3 regions of the Pseudomonas entomophila genome follow, and region 1 is predicted to be linked to each of the others. Evidence: riboswitches for the same ligand, from Rfam matches in the RefSeq annotation. Region 1 holds a riboswitch; each other region holds the start of a gene.
The links. A riboswitch is a leader RNA that binds a small molecule or an ion and turns the genes downstream of it on or off. The one in region 1 is predicted to bind cobalamin.
Positions count from the first base shown of each region.

Region 2: another riboswitch for cobalamin. It lies ahead of IM733_RS03455 (TonB-dependent receptor); the one in region 1 lies ahead of IM733_RS05190 (CbtB domain-containing protein).
Region 3: another riboswitch for cobalamin. It lies ahead of IM733_RS07900 (ABC transporter ATP-binding protein); the one in region 1 lies ahead of IM733_RS05190 (CbtB domain-containing protein).

Region 1 covers NZ_CP063832.1:1,136,156-1,143,758, reverse strand. The annotation lists gene cobN (cobaltochelatase subunit CobN) at 1-2,987, opposite strand, end outside; gene cobW (cobalamin biosynthesis protein CobW) at 2,991-4,058, opposite strand; cobalamin riboswitch at 4,160-4,358, opposite strand; cobalamin riboswitch at 4,419-4,643, shown strand; gene IM733_RS05190 (CbtB domain-containing protein) at 4,751-4,936, shown strand; gene IM733_RS05185 (CbtA family protein) at 4,947-5,642, shown strand; gene IM733_RS05180 (cobalamin biosynthesis protein) at 5,642-6,052, shown strand; gene cobM (precorrin-4 C(11)-methyltransferase) at 6,081-6,833, shown strand; gene IM733_RS05170 (DUF1272 domain-containing protein) at 6,899-7,141, shown strand; gene IM733_RS05165 (response regulator transcription factor) at 7,349-7,603, shown strand, end outside.
Region 2 covers NZ_CP063832.1:757,341-764,943, forward strand. The annotation lists gene IM733_RS03445 (restriction endonuclease) at 1-645, shown strand, start outside; gene yghU (glutathione-dependent disulfide-bond oxidoreductase) at 655-1,500, opposite strand; gene IM733_RS03455 (TonB-dependent receptor) at 1,712-3,838, opposite strand; cobalamin riboswitch at 3,948-4,152, opposite strand; gene IM733_RS03460 (MFS transporter) at 4,231-5,604, opposite strand; gene quiC (3-dehydroshikimate dehydratase QuiC) at 6,145-7,603, shown strand, end outside.
Region 3 covers NZ_CP063832.1:1,854,019-1,861,621, reverse strand. The annotation lists gene IM733_RS07915 (ATP-binding response regulator) at 1-1,027, shown strand, start outside; gene IM733_RS07910 (FecCD family ABC transporter permease) at 999-2,021, opposite strand; gene IM733_RS07905 (ABC transporter substrate-binding protein) at 2,021-2,983, opposite strand; gene IM733_RS07900 (ABC transporter ATP-binding protein) at 2,980-3,756, opposite strand; cobalamin riboswitch at 3,866-4,069, opposite strand; gene IM733_RS07895 (winged helix-turn-helix transcriptional regulator) at 4,092-4,487, opposite strand; gene IM733_RS07890 (ester cyclase) at 4,619-5,173, shown strand; gene IM733_RS07885 (polysaccharide deacetylase family protein) at 5,180-6,160, opposite strand; gene IM733_RS07880 (LysR family transcriptional regulator) at 6,268-7,152, shown strand; gene IM733_RS07875 (TetR/AcrR family transcriptional regulator) at 7,156-7,603, opposite strand, start outside.

The sequences.
Region 1 (7,603 bases):
ACACGGGCGGCCAGCGGGTTGAGGTCGTCCGGCTCGTCCAGCGCAGCCACCGCCTGCACCGCCGCGTCGAACAGGCGGATCAGGTTGCCGAAGGCATCGCGGAAGAAGCCCGAAACCCGCAAGGTCACGTCGACCCGCGGGCGGTCGAGCAAGCTCAGCGGCAGGATCTCGAAGTCGTCCACCCGCTGGCTGCCAGTCGCCCACACCGGGCGCACGCCCATCAGCGCCATCGCCTGGGCGATGTCGTCGCCGCCGGTGCGCATGGTCGCCGTGCCCCACACCGACAGCCCCAGCTGGCGCAAGTGGTCGCCGTGATCCTGCAGGTGGCGTTCGAGGATCAGGTTGGCCGAGGCGAAGCCCAGGCGCCAGGCCGTGGTGGTTGGCAGGTTGCGCACATCGACGGTATAGAAGTTGCGCCCGGTCGGCAGTACGTCAAGCCGCCCACGGCTGGGCGCGCCACTGGGGCCTGCGGGCACGAAACGCCCGGCCAGGGCGGCCAGCAAGCCATCGAGCTCGGCGCCGCCGCACGCGTCCAGGTTGGGCGCGACCTCTTGACACAAAGCGCGCAGCACTTCGCGCACAGGCTGCCAGCAGGGTGTGTCTGGCAGGCAGACGTCGCCCACCAGTGCCTGCTCGATCAAGCTGATCGCCAGCAGCTCAAGGCGCTCGCGGGTATCACCCTGAGTGCGCCAAAGCCCTGGGTCACAGGCCTGCAACAATGCCGGACGTGGCCCTGCCCAGGCCTGGCCCAAGTCGCAATCGAGCGGATCGAAGCCCAACTCCAGCGCCTTGGCCAGGGCGCGGATCAGGCTGGCATTACCGCCCTTGCCGTCTCCCCGCTCGACCCGCAGCAGCGCCAGCAAGGTGTCGCTGCGCAAGCGCCCCTGGGGCGACTGACCGAACACATGCAGGCCATCGCGGATCTGCGATTCCTTCAGGTCGCACAGGTAGGTGTCCAGGCGCGGCAGCCACACCGCCGCGTCGTCCAGTTGCCCTTCGAGTTGCAACTCGCGGTCGATATGGTTGGCCTTGACCAGTTCGAGGATGTCGCGCTGCAGCTCGCGGGCGCGGCGTGGATCGAGCAGTTGGGCTTCGTAGTACTCATCGGCCAGTTGCTCCAAGTGGCGCAGCGGGCCGTAGGTTTCGGCGCGGGTCAGCGGCGGCATCAGGTGGTCGATGATCACCGCCTGGGTACGCCGCTTGGCCTGGGCGCCCTCGCCCGGGTCATTGACGATGAACGGGTAGATGTTCGGCAGCGGGCCGAGCAACGCATCCGGCCAGCATTCATTGGATAGGCCCACGCCCTTGCCCGGCAGCCACTCCAGGTTACCGTGCTTGCCGACATGGATCACCGCGTCGGCGGCGTAGCCGTTGCGCAGCCAGAAGTGGAACGCCAGGTAACCGTGGGGCGGGACCAGGTCCGGGTCGTGGTACACCGCACTGTGGTCGACCTGGTAGCCCCTGGCCGGCTGGATGCCAACGAAGGTCAGGCCGTAGCGCAGCCCGGCGACCATCATGCGCCCGGAGCGGAACATCGGGTCCTGCTCGGGCGGCCCCCAGCGCTCGAGCACGGCGCGCTGGTTCGCCTCGGGCAAAGCGGCGAAGGCACTCTGGTAGTCCGCCAGGCTCAGGCTCTGGGCGCAGGGGCGGTGGTCCAGGTGGTCGAGGTCGTTGGTCACCCCACCGAGCAACTGGTGGATCAGCTCGGTACCGCTGCCCGGCAGACCCGCCACCGGATAGTCATTCGCCTGCAGGGCCTGGAGGATGTTCAGGGCGGCGCCCGGCGTGTCCAGGCCGACGCCATTGCCGATGCGCCCATCGCGGGTCGGGTAGTTGGCCAGCACCAGGGCGATGCGCTTCTCCTGGTTGTCCAGGCGCGCCAGCTCCACCCAGCGCCGCGCCAGCTCGGCGACGAAGTCCATGCGTTCAGGGTGGGCCCGGTAGCAGACCACGTCGGCCTGGCTGCGCTCGCTGCGCCAGGCCAGGTCCTTGAAGCTGACCGGCCGGGTGATGATGCGCCCGTCCAGTTCCGGCAAGGCGATGTGCATGGCCAGGTCGCGGGCACCCAGTCCCTGCTCGCTCTGTTCCCAGGCAGGCTGGTTGTCCTGGGCGCAGATCGCCTGCAACACCGGCACGTCGCGGCGCAGCGGGCGCAGGTTGGGCTGTTCGGGGCTGGACAGGGCGAAGCCGGTGGTGTTGATCACCACTTCGGCCTCGACCGCGTCGAGCCAGTCTTCAACCTGATCGAGGCAAGCGCGCTCCTTGAGGCTGGCCACGGCGATCGGCAGCGGATTCAGGCCGCAGGCCTGCAGACGCTGGCAGAACACGTCAATGAACGCGGTGTTGGCCGCTTGCAGGTGCGAGCGGTAGAACAGCAACGGCGCCACCGGGAACGTCGGGTTCCATTCTGCGTACCAGTCCTCGGGCACCGCGCTGGCCTTGTTCGGGTGGTAGACCGCGGTGCGCGGCAACGGTTGCGGCTCCTGCCACGGATAGTCACGCCCGAGCCACAGGTTGGCCAGGCAGTTGAACAGGTTGACGGCGTTGGCCTTGCCGCCCTGGCGCAGGTAGTGCCAGAGCCGCTCGGCCTGCTCGCCACGCACCGTGCCCAGGTCGGTCAGTTGCGGATCGGGGCGATCATCGCCCGGCACCAAGATCAGTTGCACGCCTCGGTTGGCCAGTTCCACCAGTTGCTCGACACCATAGCGCCAGTAGCCGACGCCGCCGTGCAGCGAGACCAGAATCACCTTGGCGTGGCGCAGCACCTCGTCGACATAGAGATCGACCGAGGCATGGTTCTGCACCTGCATGGGGTTGGCCAGGCGCAGGCTGGGAAAGTCCTCCGGCAACTGCTCGGCGGTTTCGGCCAGCAGTGCCAGGTGCGAATCACCGCTGCAGAGGATCACCAACTCGGCGGGAGTCTGGCCGAGATCGGCGATGCTGTCGTCCGGCACGAAGCCGCCGGGCTGGGTCCGCAGCAGGTGCATGGGTCAGGCGCCCAGGGCCTGGCGCAGGCGCGCTTCCAGTTGCGCGGCATCGAGGTCCTGGCCGATCAGCACCAGGCGGGTGATGCGCGGCTCTTCGTTGCGCCAGGCGCGGTCGAAGTGCTTGTCGAAGCGGGTGCCCACGCCCTGGATCAGCAGGCGCATCGGCTTGCCGGGGATGGCGGCGAAGCCCTTGGCGCGCAGGATGCCGAACTCGGTGACCAGTTGCGTGAGGGCGTCGAGCAACAGGCTTTCGTCGGCTTCGGGCAGGTCGAGGGAAATGGAGTCGAAGGCGTCGTGGTCATGGTCGTCATGGTCATCGCCATCGTGGTGCGAATCGTGGTGGGTGCGCCGGCCATCGATATGCGCCTCGGACTCGGCACCCACGCCCAGCAACACCTCCAGCGGCAGGCGACCGCTGCTGGCCTCGATCACCTTGACCGCCGGCGGCAGCTCTTCGGCCACTTCGGCGCGGACCTTGGCCAAGCCTTCTGAATCAATCAGGTCGGCCTTGTTCAACACCACCAGGTCGGCGCTGGCCAGTTGGTCGGCGAACAGTTCGTGCAGGGGCGACTCATGGTCGAGGTTGGGGTCGAGCTTGCGCTGGGCGTCGACCTGGTCCGGGTAGGCGGCGAAGGTGCCCGCTGCCACGGCCGGGCTGTCGACCACGGTGATCACCGCGTCGACGGTGCAGGCGTTGCGGATTTCCGGCCACTGGAAGGCCTGGACCAGAGGCTTGGGCAGCGCCAGGCCGCTGGTTTCGATGAGGATGTGGTCCAGGTCGCCGCGACGGGCCACCAGTTCGCGCATCACCGGGAAGAACTCTTCCTGCACCGTGCAGCACAGGCAACCGTTGGCCAGCTCATAGACGCGGCCATTGGCCTCTTCTTCGCTGCAACCGATGCTGCACTGTTTGAGAATTTCGCCATCGATGCCCAGCTCGCCGAACTCGTTGACGATCACCGCGATGCGGCGGCCCTGGGCGTTGTCGAGCATATGGCGGAGCAAGGTGGTCTTGCCCGAGCCGAGGAAGCCGGTAACGATGGTGACGGGGAGCTTGGCCAGTGTTTTCATGTCGCGGTGCCCTTGGCGGCTGTGGCGCGGGCATGCAGGACGATAGCCACGGGCCGTGCCGGCCTGGCTGGTTCGCCACCGGATCACCCCGCCCGGTTGAAAGTCGAAAACGTCACGAGGCAGGTCTCCTGGCTCGCACTGCGCCGACAAGAATGCCAGCTGGATGGCGCCTTCCCGCGCGTGCGCAGTGGCTGTGCCGATCCGTTCCAGTGCCTACAGTTGCGGGGGCAGCCGCGGCATCGACCGCGTTCCCGTCTTAGCTCCGGCCAACGCCGGAGAACCTCGAAGCGGCAAGGCTACGCAGAGCCTGCCTTGCGGTCAACCGCCGCCGCCATTGACGCAAGGTTCGCCCCATGATTTGCTAGCGCACTGCGTTCAGGTGCCCCCTTGGGGTGAAACGGGAAACCGGTGCGTCACGCGTCTCTTTGCAAGAGGCCGGACAATGCCGGTGCTGCCCCCGCAACGGTAAGCGAGTGAAGCGTCTTGACCACTGTGCCCGTCGACACGGCATGGGAAGGTGACGCCAACAACGGAGCCCCGCTCCACCTCGCCAGCCCGGAGACCGGCCTGACGCCACATGAACACCCCGCGGTGGGCGGGCGCTGTCGCATACCTGGGCGAGCTTCGCCCGGGGTCGCCGCGCTTGCCCGTTGCCCCAATGCCCGACAAAAGCAACAGCAGAGGAACGCGTCATGCCCATCACCAGCACGAAACACAGCATCGCCACCCCCGTCAGCCTCAGCCAGCGCATGATCATCGCCATCGGTGCCAGCCTGCTCGGCCTGTGCCTGGTCTACTTCGCCGGTTTCTCGCACATCGAGGCGGTGCACAACGCCGCTCATGATACCCGCCACAGCGCCGCCTTCCCCTGCCACTGAGTACGCCCGCATGATCACGCGCATCGCCCGTACCGCGGGCTTCAGCGGGCTGCTGGCCGCCCTGCTGTTGACCCTGCTGCAAAGCTTCTGGGTCGCTCCGCTGATTCTCCAGGCGGAAACCTACGAGAACGCCGCCCCCGCCGCCGAACACCACGCGCATGGCGAGGCCGCCGCGCCCCACGAACATGAGCACAGCGCCGAAGCCTGGGCGCCGGAGGATGGCTGGCAGCGTGTGCTGTCCACCACCGGCGGCAACCTGGTAGTGGCGGTAGGCTTCGCCCTGATCCTTGCCGCGCTGTACAGCCTGCGCGAGCCTGGCCGTGTCAGCACCGGCGCGCTCTGGGGCCTGGCCGGTTTCGCCGTGTTCTGCCTGGCCCCGACCCTGGGCCTGCCACCCGAACTACCTGGCACTGCCGCCGCCGACCTTGGCCAACGCCAGACCTGGTGGGTCGCTACCGCCGCTGCAACCGCAGCAGGTTTGGCATTGCTGGTGTTCGCCCGTCACTGGCTGCTCAAGGTGATCGGCGTCGCCCTGCTGGTCATCCCCCATGTCATCGGCGCGCCGCAACCGCCCGTGCATGAGAGCCTGGCGCCGGAAGCCCTCGAAGCGCAGTTCAAGATCGCCTCCTGGCTGACCAACGCCGCCTTCTGGCTGGCGCTGGGCCTGCTCAGCGCCTGGCTCTACCGTCGCTCCAGCCACGCTTGATGTCCCTGCATCCCGCTCAGCCGGCGTTGTACGCCGGCTTTGGCTGCCGTCGCGGCTGCCCGGTCGAGACACTCTCGGTGCTGCTGCGCCAGACCCTGACCCTTCACGCCTTGCCCCTTTCCTGCCTGCGCGGCATCGCCAGCATCACGCCCAAGGCGCGTGAGCCCGGCTTGCTGGCGCTGGCTGAGCGCCTGGGGTTGCCGTTCATCTGCTTCGATGCCCCACATCTGCTCGGTTTCGAAGCGCAGCTCACCCAGCGCTCCGCCGTCGCCTACGCCCAGACCGGCTGCTGGGGCGTAGCCGAAAGCGCGGCACTGGCCCTGGCCGGCCAGGCATTCACGCCGCCACGCCTGCACATCCCGAAACAGACCCTGGCTGGCGCCACCCTGGCCCTGGCCATCGGCGGATAATCCGCCCTCCCACCTGCAAGGAATTCCCATGACGGTCTACTTCATCGGCGCCGGCCCCGGCGACCCGGAACTGATCACGGTGAAGGGCCAGCGCCTGATCCGCCAGTGCCCGGTGATCATCTATGCCGGCTCCCTGGTGCCTCCCGCCGTGCTCGAAGGGCACACCGCCCAGACCGTGATCAACAGCGCCGAACTGCATCTGGAGCAGATCGTCGAGGCCATGCGCCAGGCCCACGCCGCTGGCCACGATGTGGCTCGGGTGCACAGCGGCGACCCCAGCCTGTACGGCGCCATCGGCGAGCAGATTCGCCACCTGCGCGAGCTGGCCATCGATTACCAGATCGTGCCGGGCGTCACCGCGACCGCTGCCAGCGCCGCCCTGCTGGGGTGCGAACTGACCCTGCCCGACGTGGCGCAAACCGTGATTCTCACCCGCTACGGCGACAGCTCGCCGATGCCACCCGGGGAGCAGTTGGCCGACCTGGCCCGGCACCGCAGCACCTTGGCCATCCATCTGGGGGTCAAGCACCTCGCCCGAATCGTCACCGAACTGTTGCCCCACTACGGCGCCGACTGCCCTGTCGCGGTGGTGCACCGCGCCACATGGCCGGACCAGGACTGGGCCAAGGGCACTCTGGCGGATATCGTCGAGCGCGTAGCGGCCAAAGGCTTCCGGCGCACAGCGCTGATCCTCGTCGGCCATGTACTGGGGGATGCCCCCTTCGCCGATTCGGCCCTTTACCGCGCCGGGCACGCCCACCTCTACCGGCCCGGCCCATGAGCCATTTGCCGCCACCCCTCACGTCGTAGCACACTGGGGCTTTCACGCCTACTGGAAACCCCAACATGCTCGAACTACGCCCCAACTGTGAGTGCTGTGACCGTGACCTGCCAGCCGAAAGCCCGGACGCGCTGATCTGCTCCTTCGAATGCACGTTCTGCCGCGCGTGCAATGATCGGCATTTCCACCACCAGTGCCCCAACTGCGGTGGCCAGCTCGTCTCGCGGCCGACCCGTACCGGCAAGGCGCTGGACAACAACCCTGCCTCCACCCAGCGAGTGATCAAAAAGCACTCAGCCTGCGCCTGACCCCCTTCCCAGACAGCTTCAACGGAGGTGTGCCCAGCCTCCTTTTGTAGGACTTTTCAACAAAATAGCTGCGCATAATCAACACACCTATACTCGCCTATTACCAAGGATCCTGAATCCCCGTAAGGTGCGCGCTGCCTACAGCTGACCCGCGAAACGACTTTCGAACGGAAACAGGAAGCGGGTCCACATCAACAGGAGTTCCCCATGACATCCGTGCTGTTGGTCGATGACCACCACATTGTCCGGCTGGCCGTGCGCATGCTGCTTGAAAAAGAGCGATTCACCATCGTCGGTGAAACCGGCAAAGGCAAAGAAGCCGCGCGCCTGGCCGCGGAAACGAAGGCCGAGGTGGTAATTCTCGACATCGGCCTGCCCGACCTCGACGGCATGGAAGTGATCAAGCGCCTTAAGCTGCTCGTGCCCGCGCCCCGGATCATGGCCCTCACCGGCCAACCCGCC
Region 2 (7,603 bases), 380 kb from region 1:
AGGCGGCTGTGCCTTGGGCAAAACCGCCATGCGCTGGAAAACCTGTGCCTGGTCTGGTCAATGTGGGGCCACGGCTTGGCCTGCCGGGTCTATCGTTTCGCACGCTATTGGCTGGATGGGGATATCGACGCACAGCAGGCGCTGGGGGTGATGTATGTCGAGGAGCTTGAGGCCCTGCTTGTCGCCTTTGAGCAGGACGAGCTGATCAAGCCAAAGGCCAGGCGCCTGGATCACGACTTGAGCTTCGCCCACGTGGCGGCATGTGGGCAGACACTCGAGCGCGGTTACTACGCGGCACTGATGTGCTTCAGCCCTGGCAAGTTGTATGGCCACCTGTCACGGGAGAGGGCACTGGTACGGTCAGCGATCCGGCATGGGGAGCAGGATCTGTTGCAGTCCGCGATCTGGGCTGTTGCGCAAACATACGAGATGAGCGACTGGCACTACATCGTCCAGAAATCCCCGACATTGGAGGAGCTGCTGGTGTCGATCAACGTCATCGACCATGACTACCTGACCCACGCCAGGGCCCAGGCAGCAGGGCTGCGCTGCCTGAGCGAACCGCTGCTGTCGGTCTGGGAGCCTGAAGGCAGTGTTGACCGGCAGTTGGCCATGGCGTTGGGTTTCATGCCGGATCAAGACTGACACTTTAGTTCAAAGGGCCGTGATGTCTGTTGCCGAGTGCCGCTCTGGCACTTGGCTGGCTTCATCGCCCCAGGTGCGGTTGACCCGGGTGCCGCGCTGCACCGCGGGACGCTGGGCGATGGCGTCGGCCCAGCGTTGCACATGCGGGTACTCGTGCACCGCCAGGAACTCGGCCGCGCCGTACAGGTTGCCGCGCACCAGCTGGCCATACCAGGGCCACACGGCAATGTCGGCAATGCTGTATTCGTCACCGCCCAGGTAGGCGCTTTCGGCCAGGCGGCGGTCGAGTACATCGAGCTGGCGCTTGGCTTCCATGGTGAAGCGGTTGATGGCGTACTCGAACTTTTCCGGCGCATACACGTAGAAATGGCCGAAACCGCCGCCCAGGTAGGGCGCCGAGCCCATCTGCCAGAACAGCCAGTTGAGCGTCTCTGTACGCGCAGCCAGCGACGTGGGCAGGAGTGCGCCGAACTTTTCGGCCAGGTAAAGCAGGATTGAGCCGGACTCGAACACCCGTACCGGCGGCTCGACACTGCGGTCGAGCAGGGCGGGGATCTTCGAGTTCGGGTTGACCCCGACGAAGCCGCTGCCGAACTGGTCGCCTTCGCCGATGCGGATCAGCCAGGCGTCATATTCGGCGCCCGTATGGCCGAGGGCCAACAATTCTTCGAGCAGGATGGTCACCTTCACGCCGTTGGGGGTGGCCAGCGAGTACAACTGCAGCGGGTGCTTGCCCACGGGCAGGTCCTTGTCGTGGGTCGGGCCGGCCACCGGGCGGTTGATACTGGCGAACTGGCCGCCTGAGGGGGCCTCGTGGGTCCAGACCTTGGGCGGGACGTAAGGGTGCTTGCTCATGCGTGAAACTCCTTGAGGCTCGATACGGGCACATACACGTGTGGACTCGCATCTATGCCATGGGTTCGGCGCAAAGGGCAAATGCAATGAGCGCGGGCGCAAGTAGGAGCTTTAGCCGCGATACAGGCACCGCGGTGTCTGGCCACCCGCTTCGCGGGTGATCGCGGCTGAAGCCGCTCCTACAGAAGTTGTGTCAGGTCAATGGGAAGGGTCAGAAGCTGTAGTCGACCGTGGCGAAGTACGAACGCGGCGCGCCGAGCAGCCATTGCTCGCCGCTGTGGGCCGAAACCACGTAGTCGCGGTTGAACAGGTTGTTCACCTGCAGGCCGAGACGCACGTCCGGCAGCACCTGCCAGCCGAGGTTGGCATCCACCACGGTATAGCCCGGCACGGCCTGTTCGTTGTCGACGCTGGCATAGCGCTCATCTACATAACGCAGGCCCACGCCGGCATCCAGCGTCTGACCGAAGCCTTTGCTCAGCCACAGGTTGGCGGTGCGCCGCGGCACGTTGGCGGGGCGGTTGCCGGCACGGTCCATCACCCCCTGCGCCGTGCTTTGCAGGTACTCGTCGTATTTGGCCCGCACCAGCGCGGCGTTGGCCGACAGCTGCCACTGGTTGCCCAGCGCCAGTTCCAGCGAGGCCTCCAGGCCGTCGGAGGTCTGCTGCCCGGCCTGCTGCTGGGTCTTGCTGGCCGGGTCGTAGACCAGCAGCTTCTTCTTGACGATGTGGTAGGCCGCCAGGGTCCATTCGCCTTGGCCGTCCCAGAAGCGCTGCTTGACGCCGAACTCGGTCTGCTTCGCCTCGGTGAGGTCGAAGTCCATCTGTTTCTGGCTGAGGCTGATCAGGTTGCCGACGCCGTCCTCGCTGGTGGAGTACTGGCCGTAGACCGACAGATCGTCGCTGAGCGCATAGACCAGCCCGGCGCGCCAGTTGCCGCCGCGCAGGCTGACGTCGCTGCGCGAGCCATCGATCAGGTTGTCGCGGTCGATGTGGTTCTGGTCGCGGCGCACGCCGGTGACCAGCGACAGGCGCTCGGTCAACTGGGTACGGTTTTCCGCGAACAGCGCGACGGTGTGGGTGGTGGAAAGGTTTTGCGGGCGCAGCGGTGAGGCGCTGTGGAACCCACTCGGTGCCGGGTTCCATGGGTCGACCAGGTCGACGCCGTCGTCGTTGTAGGGCGCGTTGCTGTCGACGTTGAAGCGGATCTTGTTGTACTCGACACCCACCACGGTCTTGCTCGCAAGGCCGAACAGCCCGTGGTCGAAGGTGAAGCTCTGGCGGTCGCCGAGCTGCTCCTGGTTGTGCTTGATCTCCAGGTAGCTGCCCCGTTGCAGCAGGCCCTCATCGGCGTTCCAGGTGTAGTCCTCGGCGTTGCGCCAGTGGCGGCGGCTTTTGATGTAGTACAGCAGGTTGCTGGCCGAGACCGTGTCGCTGAGCGTCCAGTCGGTGGTCAGGCGCGTCCACTCGTCGTGGTAGCGCTGCACGTCGTTCTGCACGTTGTAGTTCTTCTTGCGCAGGCTGTCGCGGTAGTGGCCGTCGATCAGCGGCGTGCCAAAGTAGTTGGCCGGCTCGGCGTCGCCACGCTCGTGGGCGAGGGTGAAACTCAGGTCGTCACTGGCATCGAAGCGCAGGGCGGCGCTGAGCGACAGGTTGCGCGAGTCGGTGCGGTCGACCCAGCCGTTGCCTTCCTGCTTGTTGAGGGTGACCCGGTAGCTCAGGCGTTCGCTCAGGCTGCCGCCGCTGTCCAGCCCCAGCTGTTGGCGATCCCACGAGCCGTAGCCCAGGCGCAGGCGGTTGTGGATCTCGCCGGCGAAGGGTTTTTTCGGGATCACGTTGACCACCGCGCCGGTGGCGCCTTCGCCGTACAGCACCGACGCCGGGCCGCGCAGCACGTCGATGCGCTCGACCATCCACGGGTCGACCGGGAAGGTCAGGGTGCCGGCGCCGGTGTACAGCCGCGCGCCGTCGAACAGTGTCATCACCGAACCCTGGCCGCTGAAACCGCGCGCCGACAGGCCGGTGCCGCCATCACCGGGGGTGCCGATGAAGGTGATGCCCGGGGAGCGGGTCACGGCGTCCTGCACGGTGAGGTTGTTGCGTTGCAGGATCTGCTCGGCGCTGATGCTGCTGGTGCTGGCCGGGGTTTCCAGGGCGCTGAGGTTCAGCCGTGAACCGGCCTGGGTCGGGGTGGCCAGGTCGATGGCCGAGGGCTCGCGGGTCTCGGTGACCGCCGTCGAGGGCAGGGTGAGCGGGGCACCCTGGTGGTCGTCGGCCAGGGCCGGGAGCGAGACGGCCAGGCAGGCCGCCAGGGTGTGAAGCTTGTTGAATCGGGACATGTCGTTCCACTGCTGCAGGAATGAATGGATCCCGGTGGAAAACACGCAAAGGCGAACCACATACGCAGGCGCGCACGCGATGACCGGCCTGCGCCCGCCCACCGCGGGTTGCCAAGTAAGGCTTCAGGCCGGTCTCCGGGCTTGCGAGGGGCATGAAACCTTCACCTTCCCATGCGGGTGCACAGTGGTCTGTCGAAGGGGTCGCTCGCTTACCGTTGCGGGGGCAGCGCCGGACTTGTCGTGACAACGACTCACCGGCTTCCCGTTTCACCCTGCGCACGGCGGCGCAGGACACCTGAAACTGGCGCGCATCTGACCATCGAACGAGGGGGGAGTCAATCATCTGGATGGGCCAGGCACTGTCAGTGCGCGACAGGTCTGCCCCGCGGCGTTCAATGCCCGAACGCTTTCAGGTTGCCCTTGCGGTTGGCTTCATAGGCTTCCTGCGCCATGGGCGTTGCCTGCGGGTTGCCCAGGTCTTCCATGGCCAGCCGGTGGGTCTCCGGCGCCAGGTATGCCGCGAACGCGCACACGCAGGTGATGAAGAATGCCAGCCCGCCCACCACCAGCGGGATGTTGTCCGAGCCCGGCGGTGCCACGGTGGCGAACAGCGCCGGCAGCATGGCGGTGAGCATGGTGCCGACGTTCTGCGCGATGGCCATGGCCGAAACCCGGTAGCGGGTCTGGAACAGCTCGGGGTAGAAGCTTGGGAACACCGCGTTGTAGCCCTGGTAAACCATGCCCCACATGACGATCGAGGCGGCGAAGGCCAGTGGCACGTTGTGGATGCTGATCGCATACAGGTAGACAAACGCCAGCAGGCCCGAGCCCAGGCAACCGGCGATCATGGTCGGGCGGCGGCCGATCCTGTCGGAGAGGTTGCCGACGAAGGGGATCACCAGCACCGCGACGATATTGCCCACCACCGGGATCCACAGATACACGCTCTTGTCGAAGCCCACGCCGTAGGCCGGCTGCACCGCGTAGGCCGCGCCAAAGATGGTGGCGACCACCGGGATCACGTTCATCAGCGCCATGAACATCACCAGCACCATGTGCTTCCAGCTGTGACGGAAGGCTTCGCTGATCGGCGACTTGGCGACCTTGTCCTGCTGCTCTTCCTGGACGAAGGCCGGGGTTTCGTGGACCTCCTTGCGGATGATGAAGCCGGCCAACAGCACCAGCGCGCTCATCAGGAACGGAATGCGCCAGCCCCATTCGTTGAAGGCCTCGCTCGGCATGAAGTAGGCCAGCGGCAGGAACACCGCCGCCGCCATCACCTGGCCGGCCTGCACGCCCTGCAGCGTGTAGCTGGCGTAGTAGCCACGGCGGCCGAACGGCGCGTGCTCCATGATCATCGAGCTGGCCCCGGAGATCTCGCCGGCCACGGCGAAGCCCTGGACCAGGCGCAGCAGCACCAGCAACGCCGGGGCGAGCAGGCCGATGTCGTGGTAAGTGGGCAGCAGGCCCACGGCCATGGTCGACAGGCCCATCAGGAACATGCACAGCAGCAGCACGTTCTTGCGCCCGCGGGTGTCGCCCCAGTGGCCGAGCACGAAGGCGCCCACCGGGCGGGCCAGGTAGCCGACGCCGTAGGTGGCCAGCGAGGCGATGATGGCCATTTTCGGGTCGGTGGAGGGGAAGAAGATCTGCGGGAAGATCAGCGCCGCGGCCTGGGCATAGATGAAGAAGTCGTAGTACTCGAGGGCAGAGCCGATCCATCCGCTGGCGGTGGCTTTCTTGGCTTGGGAGCTTGTGCGGGCCATGTTGTCTCCGTTGTTCTTGTCGGTGGCCGAAAGGTCAGCGCGCACAGGGCGCGTGAACCGTGGGGCGATAAGGAGAAGACGAACGTGACGGTGCGGATCGCAGGGCGAGGAACGTGAGCATAGGTCGGTACCCGTTTTATTGAACTTATTATGTGGTGACGTTGGGCGGTGCGGCGCAGGACCCGCCGAACGACCGGCGTGGCAGCGAGAAAGGCCGGCGGGGCCTGCGACTGGTGTTCATGGTTGTTCACGGGGGTGGGTGAATCAATTCGCCGGAACGGGTTTTGTTCGGTAATCGAACGAAAACTAACTGTTCCGTACAAAGTTCGTTGCCGGGGTGACTTTACCTGCGAATAATCGCTCATGCCAGGCCGATTGATGGGCTGTCGTTACCGCTGCCCTCATCGATCTGGCATGACCTCTGTAGGAGCGGCTTTAGCCGCGATGCAGGCGCTGCAGTGCCTGGCATCTGCTTCGCGGATGATCGCGGCCGAAGCCGCTCCTAAAGAGGAACGCCCCACAACAACAAGGAACCCCAGCATGCAGCGTTCGATTGCCACCGTGTCCCTCAGCGGCACCCTGCCGGAAAAGCTCGAAGCCATCGCCGCCGCGGGTTTCGACGGCGTCGAGATCTTCGAGAACGACCTGCTGTACTACGCCGGCAGCCCGCGCGAGGTGCAAAAGATGTGCGCCGACCTCGGCATCGCCATCACCCTGTTCCAGCCTTTCCGTGACTTCGAAGGCTGCCGCCGCGACCGCTTGCACAAGCAGCTCGACCGCGCCGAGCGCAAGTTCGACCTGATGCAGGAGCTGGGCACCGACCTGGTGCTGGTGTGCAGCAACGTGCAGCCCGACGCCCTGGGCGACGAGCAACTGCTGGTGGACGACCTGCGCCTGCTCGCCGAACATGCCGGCAATCGCGGCCTGCGTATCGGCTACGAGGCCCTGGCCTGGGGCCGCCACGTCAACACCTACCAGCAGGCCTGGAACCTGGTACGCCAGGCCGACCACCCAGCGCTGGGGGTGATCCTCGACAGCTTCCACACCCTGTCGCTCAAGGGCGACCCCCGGGCCATCCGCGATATCCCCGGCGACAAGATCTTCTTCGTGCAGATGGCCGACGCGCCGCTCCTGGCCATGGACGTGCTGGAGTGGAGCCGGCATTTCCGCTGTTTCCCGGGGCAGGGCGAGCTGAACCTGGCCGGTTTCCTCGCACCGATACTTGCCACCGGCTATCGCGGCCCACTGTCGCTGGAAATCTTCAACGATGGATTTCGCGCGGCGCCGCCCCGGCAGAATGCCGCGGACGGCTTGCGCTCGCTGTTGTACCTGGAGGAGAAAACCCGCCGCCAGCTCGAGCACGAAGCGCGGCAGGTGGAACCGGGCGTGCTGTTCGCGCCGCCGGCGGCCAGCACCTACGGCGGCGTGGAGTTCCTCGAGTTCGCGGTCGACGAGGCGGTGGGCGCGCGGCTCGGGGTGTGGCTCAAGCGCCTGGGTTTCGCCGAGGCGGGCGAGCACCGCAGCAAGGCGGTGCGCCTGCTGCGTCAGGGCGACATCAACATCGTGCTGAACGCCGAAGCCTATTCCTTCGCCCACAATTTCTTCGAGGCCCATGGGCCGTCGTTGTGCGCCACCGCCTTGCGGGTGAAGGACGGCCAGGCGGCCTTGCAGCGCGCCACCGCCTACCGGGGCCAGCCCTTCCGTGGCCTGGTCGGCCCCAACGAGCGGCAGATCCCTGCAGTGCGCGCGCCAGATGGCAGCCTGCTGTACCTGGTGGAGCAGGAGGCTCACGGCCAGACCATCTACGACAGCGATTTTCACCTTGCGCCGGGCGTACAGGGCACAGGTGGCCTGCAACGGATCGACCACATGGCCCTGGCCCTGCCGGCCGAGGCGCTGGACAGCTGGGTGCTGTTCTACAAGAGCCTGTTCGACTTCACCGCCGATGACGAGGTGGTGCTCCCCGACCCCTATGGCCTGGTCAAGAGTCGCGCGCTGC
Region 3 (7,603 bases), 720 kb from region 1:
CCTGCGCGAGGCGCGCCTGGGCGATGAGGAGCGGCGCCTGGTGGACAGCATCGACCGTTCGCTGCTCAACGTCTCGCAACTGTTTCGCTCGATCCTCGACCTCTACACCCTGGACAACGGCCGGGTGCAACCGAAGTTCGAGACCTTCGCGGTGGATGGCTTCCTGCGCGAGCTGCTGCGCCAGAACGCCGAGGCGGCGCGCTGGGCGGGGGTGGAAATGCGCCAGGTGGCCAGCCGGCACTGGACCCGCGCCGACCCCGGGATGCTGGCGACCATGGTGCAGAACGTACTGTCCAACAGCTTCAAGTACGCCGCCGGCCGGCCGTTGCTGGTAGGGGTGCGGCCCTGTGGCGAGGGGCTGGCCATCGTCATCTGCGACCAGGGCCGGGGGATCGCCGAGGAGCACCAGGGCAAGGTGTTCGAGGAGTTCTACCGGGTGCGCGAGGCCCGCGACAAGGACGTCGAAGGCGTTGGCCTGGGGTTGTCCATCGTCCAGCGCCTGGGCCGCCTGATGGGGATGGCGGTGAGCTTGCGTTCACGGCCTGGCCACGGCACCACAGTGCGCCTCAGTGGTTTGCCCAGGGCTGTCGCGCAGATGCCGAAACTGGCCATCGACCCGGCCTTGCAGGCGGGGCTGCTCACCGGCTTGCGCGTGTGCCTGGTGGAGGATGACCACAATGTCCTGCAGGCCACCTGCGCGCTGTTGCAGCGCTGGGGCTGCGAGGTGCAGGCCCACGATTCGGCCGAGGGCCTGGCCAGCGACTGTGACGTGATCGTCGCCGACTACGACCTGGGGCCGAAGGCCACCGGCATCGACTGCATCGATTACCTGCGCGCCCAGCGCGGCTGGGCGGTGCCGGCGCTGATCATGACCGGGCACGATATCGACCGGCTGCAGGCGGCGTTGCAGGCGCGGGGGATCGCGGTGCTGGCCAAGCCGGTGCGCCCCGCCGAGCTGCGCGCAGCGCTGCGGGGGCTGCGTGGCGTGGCGCCAGAACCTAGCCGCGACGGCGCAGCAGCGCGATGAAGAACAACCCGCCGATGGCCGCCGTGGCGATGCCGATCGGCAGGTCCTGGGGGGCGATCAGGGTGCGCGCGCCCATGTCGACCCAGACCATGAACAGCGCCCCCAGCAACGCGCAGGTCGGCAGTAGCCGGCGATGTTCGGCGCCGACCAGGCGCCGGGCCATGTGCGGCAGCATCAGGCCGACGAAGCCGATGGCGCCGGACAGCGATACCAGCACCCCGGTGAGCAGCGCCGTGCCGACGAACACCTGGGCGCGCACGCGGCGGGTGTCGAAGCCCAGGCTCACGGCGGTCTGCTCGCCGCTCATCAGGGCATTGAGCGCCCGGGCCAGGCTCATCAGCAAGATGAATCCGGCGAGCACGGCCAGGGCCGGCAGCCACAGCAGCGACCATTGCGCCAGGCCCAGGCCACCCAGCATCCAGAACATCACCGAGCTGGCGGCGTGGGGGTCGCCGGTGTAGAGCAGCAGGTTGGCCAGCGCCATCACCACGAACGACACCGCCACGCCGGCCAGCAGCAGCCGCTCGCTGTCCAGGCGGCCGCGCCGGCTGGCCACGCCCAGCACCAGCAGCATGCAGCCCAGGGCGCCGAGGAACGCCGCCAGTGGCAGGCTCAGCACGCCGGCGAAGGGCCCGAGGAACAACACCACCAGCACGGCGCCCAGCACGGCCCCGGAGCTGACCCCCAGCAAATGCGGGTCGGCCAGTGGATTGCGTGTCACGGCCTGCAATGCGGCCCCAACCTGCGCCAACCCGGCGCCCACCAGCGCGCCGAGCAGCACCCGTGGCGCGCGGATCTGCCAGACGATCTGCTCCTGGCCACGGCTGAAGTTGCCGGCCTCGGCAAGCCCTACCTGCTTCAGAACGATGTCCAGTACGTTGGCCAGTGGCACCTGGGCCGCGCCGAAACCGAGCGAAACCAGGCAGGACAGCAGCAGGGCGGCCACCAACCCGACGAGCAGCAGCCGGTAGGCCGTGGGGCTGCGTAGCGGCATCACGGCCGCGCCTGCGCGAACAGTTGCGGGTGCAGGGCAGCGGCCAGCTGTTCGATGGCATCGGCGTTGTCCACCGAGGGCGTCACCTGCAGGTAGGACAGCACCACGAAGCGACGTTCGCGAATGGCTTTCACATCGGCCAGCGCCGGGAGCTGGAGCAGGAAATCGCGCTTCTGCTGCCAGGTGGTCGGCCCGTAGTCGACGATCGCGATTATGTCGGGGTCGCGTTCGACGACGCTTTCCCAACTGACTTCGGTCCAGCTGGCTTGCACGTCGGTCATCACGTTGTCGCCGCCGGCCGCCGCGATCAGCGCCTGGGGCATGCCCAGGCTGCCGGAGGTGGTGGGGCGGTCCTCGCCGCTGTCGTAGAGGAACACTTTGGGGCGGTCGTGGACGTTGGCGAGGGTCTTGGCAACCTTGGCGATACGCCCGCGCAACTGGGTGACCAGCGCCTGGGCCCGTGGCGCCACGTCGAAGATGCGCCCGAGGTTGTCGAGGTCGGTGTAGAGGTCGTCGAGGCTTGCCGGGTGCCGGGGCATGATCCGCGAGCAAGACTCGCTCAATTCGTAGACGGGGATACCGAACGACGCCAGGCGCTGCGGTGTGAGCGTCCCGCCGACCTCCATGCCGTAGCCCCAGCCGGCGAACAGGAAGTCGGTGTCCACGTCCAGCAGGTTCTCCACCGATGGGTAGCGTGGCGCCAGTTCCGGCAGGCCCGTCAATGCCTGGCTCAAGGAGGGGGCAAGGGTTTTCCAGCCGCTGATGCCGCTGTAGCCGATCATCCGCTCGCGCAGGCCGAGGGCCAGGAGCATGCCGGTCAGGTTGATGTCGTGGCTGACCGCCCGTTGCGGTGCCTGCTGGAAGGTCACCGTGCGGTCGCAGCTGCGTACGTTCACGGGGTAGTCGCTGGCTGCCGCCACGAGGGGCAAGGCGGCGAGCAGGGGGAGTAACGATCGCTTCATGCGGGGCTGATCCAGGTGATGCGCGGGTGATGGGCCAGGGGGTGGCGGTCGACCAGGGCGCGGGTGCCGAAGACTTCGGCCAGGCACTGCTCGGTCAGCACCTCGGCGGGCGTGCCGCCGGCTTTGATGCGGCCTTGCTCGATGACGTACAGGCGGTCGCAGAAGGCCGCGGCCAGGTTCAGGTCGTGGAAGCTGGCCAACAGGCCCAGGCCGGTGCCGCGCAGGTGCTGCAGCAGGGCCAACTGGTAGCGCGGGTCGAGGTGGTTGGTCGGTTCGTCGAGCACCAGCAGGCGCGGTTGCTGGGCCAGGGCCCGGGCCAGCAGCACACGCTGCTTTTCGCCACCGGACAGGTGGGCGAAACCTTGCTCGGCGCGGTCTTCCAGGCCCAGTTGGCGCAAGGCGGCCTCGATGGGCGCCGGGTCGCCGTCGCCGTCGAGCCAGCCAAGGTGCGGCGTGCGGCCCATGGCGACGACGTCGCGCACGCTGAGGCCGAAGTCTTCGGGAAACTCCTGCAGCATCACCGCGATGCGCTGGGCCACCCAGCGCGGCGGGCGTTGCCAGACATCCTCACCCTCGAGCAGCACGCGCCCGGCCTGTGGGCGGTTGAAACGGTAGGCGCAGCGCAGCAGGCTGGTCTTGCCGCTGCCGTTGGGGCCGATCAACCCAACGAACTCGCCGGGGCGCACTTCGAGCGTGACATCGTCGAGCAGGCAAGGCTCGCCGGTAGCGGGTGACCAGTGCAGGCGCTCGATGCGCAGGAGGGGTGAAGACATGCGGACGCGCCCGTAGCGAGAAAGTGAAGCCCGGCGAGGTGGACGCATGAAGGCATTGCAGGCAGCGGGCTGCCCCAAGACCGGCACGCGCCCGCCCACCGCGGGAGTTGCCAAACAGAGGTTGCAGGCCGGTCTCCGGGCTTGCGAGGCGCACGGGCATTCACCTTCCCATGCCGTTGGCACAGTGGTCTGTCGAATACCTTGCTCGCTTACCGTTGCGGGGGCAGCGCCGGACTTCTCGCTGAACGAGGCACCGGCTTCCCGTTTAACCCCTGGCACGGCGGCCAGGGACACCTGAAACAAGGGGCGCATCTGAGCATTTATGCGCGGGCGAGTCAATCAAGGTGGCGCGCAGCCTGGCGGTCGTAGTGCTGCTGGGCCAGCTGTATCGCAGGCATGTTCGACTCCGCCCAACGTGCCAGGCGCTCGACCGTGTCGCCCAGGGTCGCGCCCAGTTCGGTCAGCGCGTACTCGACGGTGGGCGGCACGGTGGGATGCACTTCACGCTCGATCAGCCCGTCGCGCTCGAGGCGCTTCAGGGTTTGCGACAGCATTTTCTGCGAGATCCCGGCCATGTCCCGGCGCAGTTGGTTGAAACGCACGCGTTCACCGGCGCTGAGGCGGTCGATCAGCAGCAGGGCCCATTTGTCCGCCAGGCGGTCGAGCACCATCCGCGCGGGGCAGGCGAGGGCGAATACGTCATAGGCGGGGCATTCCCGGTAATGGGCCATACGGGGTTACTCCAGGGTGACCAGGTGAGTGGAAAGTGCCTTCTTGAGGGCTTGGCGCCAACTGGATAGGCTTGTCTGCATGGTTCGCGGCCGCGCCATGCCTTCTCTGACGACACTTTTAGGAATTGAACATGAATACCGAATCCAAGGTTTCGGGGCTGCGTGCCGGCCGCTGGTTGACCCCTCTGGTGCTGGCGGCTGCCGCGAACCTGTCCAGTGCCGGCGAACTGGTCACGCCAGCCGTGCTGGTGGTCGACCACAGCCCGCCCAAGGCACAGCTCGAACAGCAGATCCTCGCCGCCCGGCGCTACGACACCTTCTGGAATACCGGCGACGAAGCCATGGCCCGCGCCGCGCTGGCCACGGACTTTCGCGACAACACCCTGCCGGCGGGGCGGCCGCAAGGTATCGAAGGCCCGCTGAAAGCCTCGAAGGCCTTCCGCGCGGCGGTGCCGGACCTGCGCTGCGAGGTGTTGCAGATGATCGTTGCCGGTGACCGGGTTACCGCGGCCCTGCGCTTTACCGGGCATTTCACTGGCAAGCTGGGCGAGCGCCAGGGGCAGGGCGAGGCCATCGACTTCATCGCCATGGACATCTATCGCATCGCCGATGGCCGCATTGCCGAGGACTGGCACCTGGAAGACAACCTGACCTTCCTGCAGCAGGCCGGGCTGGCCGCGCGCTGAGCGCAGTCAGTCGAAGACCCTGGCCGGGTTCAGCGGTGCATTGCCCTGGGCCAGGGTCCAGCGGGCGATCTCGTCCTTGCGCAGGAAGGCCACGCCGGGGTGGGACTTGGCATAGGCGATGAACTGGTCGAGGGCGTGGGCCACGGTCGGCGTGCCGCCGATGCGGTCGTGGGCCGACAGCGACATCAGCCGGCGCCGCTGGCGGCCTTCGGCATACAGCACGTCGAACTCGTCCTTGAGTTCCTGCAGCAGGGCGGCGCCGGTCATCGCGGTGGAGCCGGCGATGCGGCCGATATCATTGTTGCGCAGGGTGTAGGGCACCACGACGAAGGGTTTGCCGCGTACCGGGGTGATCGACGGCTCGTCCCGGGACAGGTCGTCGATGTGGTAGAGGAAGCCCAGGTCCTGGAGGATGTTCAGGGTGTCCCGGGAATGGCGCATCCAGAAGGCGTTGAAACCCACCGGGCGTTGGCCGGTAACCCGTTCGACGATGGCCGCCGCCTGCTCGTAGTGACGGCGTTCCTCGGCGGGCGTCAGGCTGTATTGCGGTGCCCAGTACAGGCCATGGGCCGCGGCCTCGTGGCCGCGACGCACCACTTCGGCGGCAAGCTCCGGGTAGGCTTCGACAGCCTTGCCGACCATGTGCGAGGTGACCTTGATACCGTGCCGGTCGAACAGGTCGAGCAGGCGCGGCACACCCTCCAGCGGGCCATAGCGGTACCAGCTGGGGGCAATGGTGTCTGGGTAGCGCGCATCCAGCGGCGGGAACGGGCTTTCAGCGTGGGCGGGCTGGCTGCCCGACTCGAACTGCAACGAGATCGAGATCACCAATTGCGCGCCGTTGGGCCAGAACGGCCCGCCACCGCCTGCCGGGGCGGGGCTGCTGCGGGGCGGGGTGGCGGCGCCACTGGTCAGCACCGTGCCTGCGGCCGCTGCGGCGATGCCGCCGACGAGGGTGCCTTTGACGAAATCTCTCCTGCTGGTCATCGATAGTCTCCCGATGGGGTGGGTAGGGGAGGCGTCAGTGTAATTAGTGGGTAAATCGCTAATAATCAGGTGGCAGACAAATTCATATTTCGGAAAAAGCGAAAACCATGCTGGATAACCTGGCGCTGTTCCTGGCCATCATCGAAAAAGGCAGCCTGTCAGCCGCAGGCCGTGAGCGGGGGCTGTCGCCAGCGACGGTGTCCGAACGCCTGTCGGCGCTGGAGGCTCACTACGGCGTGGCGCTGCTTACCCGCACCACGCGTTCGCTCAATCTTACCGACGAGGGGCGCGTGTTGGCCGATGGCGCGCGGCGCCTGCTGGCCGAGGCCGACGAACTGGAAGGGCGCATCAGGCATGGCAGCGAGAACATCGCGGGGCTGATCCGCCTGAGTGCGCCGGTCGACCTGGGGCAGAACGTCATCGCACCCATCCTCGACCGCTTCCTGGCGGACCATCCGCAGGTGGCCATCGACCTCGACCTTACCGATGGCTATGTCGACCTGGTGGGGCAGGGCATCGATTTCGCCATTCGCTATGGCACATTGGCCGACAGCTCGTTGCGCGCGCGGGTGCTGGGGGACAACCGCAGGGTGGTGTGCGCCGCGCCGGAGTACCTGCAACGTCATGGCATCCCGGCCCATCCCGATGAGCTGGCGGACCACGACTGCATCGTCATGCGCTTTGGCATCCATGCCGAGCGTACCTGGCCGTTTCGCCTGGGGGGCAACGCATACCCCGTGCGGGTCAGCGGGCGTCGGGTGGCCAACAATGGCGAACAGGTGCGGCGCTGGGCGTTGGCCGGGCATGGCCTGTGCCTGAAGTCGATCCGCGATGTGCAGGCTGACCTGGACAGCGGCCGGTTGGTGGAGGTGCTGGCCGCCTACGGCGCTGGTGAGGTAGCGCTGCAGATCGTCTACCCGCCGAGCCGGGTGCAGCCACGGCGGGTGCGGGCGCTGGCCGAGGCGATTGTCGCGCGGCTGGCCGCGCCCTGAGCGTCAAGCCGGCGTGCGGGCACCGTTCAGGAACAATTGCTCCAGGGCCTGGGCGGTGTTGGCGCTGGCCGCGCGCCCGCGACGCTCGGCGTCGACCATGCCGTAGATCATGGTCATGAACATTTCGGTGAACACCGCCGCGCTGATGTCGATGCGCAGCACGCCCATCTGCTGGGCGCGCAGGAAGAACGCATCCATGGCCTGGGTGTAGGCCTCCCAACGGCGGTCTTCAGCGTTGTTGAGCAGGGTGTCGGGGCGGTACTGGAACATCAGGAACACCAGCATTTCGCGGTGTTTGAGGTGTTCGGCGATCAGGTGGCGCAAGGCGTCCAGGGGTTCGGCCCGCTCCAGGTCGGCCTCCTGGATGACCAGGTTCAGCACCTGCTCGCCATGGTCCTCGAGCAGGTTCACCAGGTTCTCACGGGTGCCGCAGAAGCGGTGCAGGGTGGCC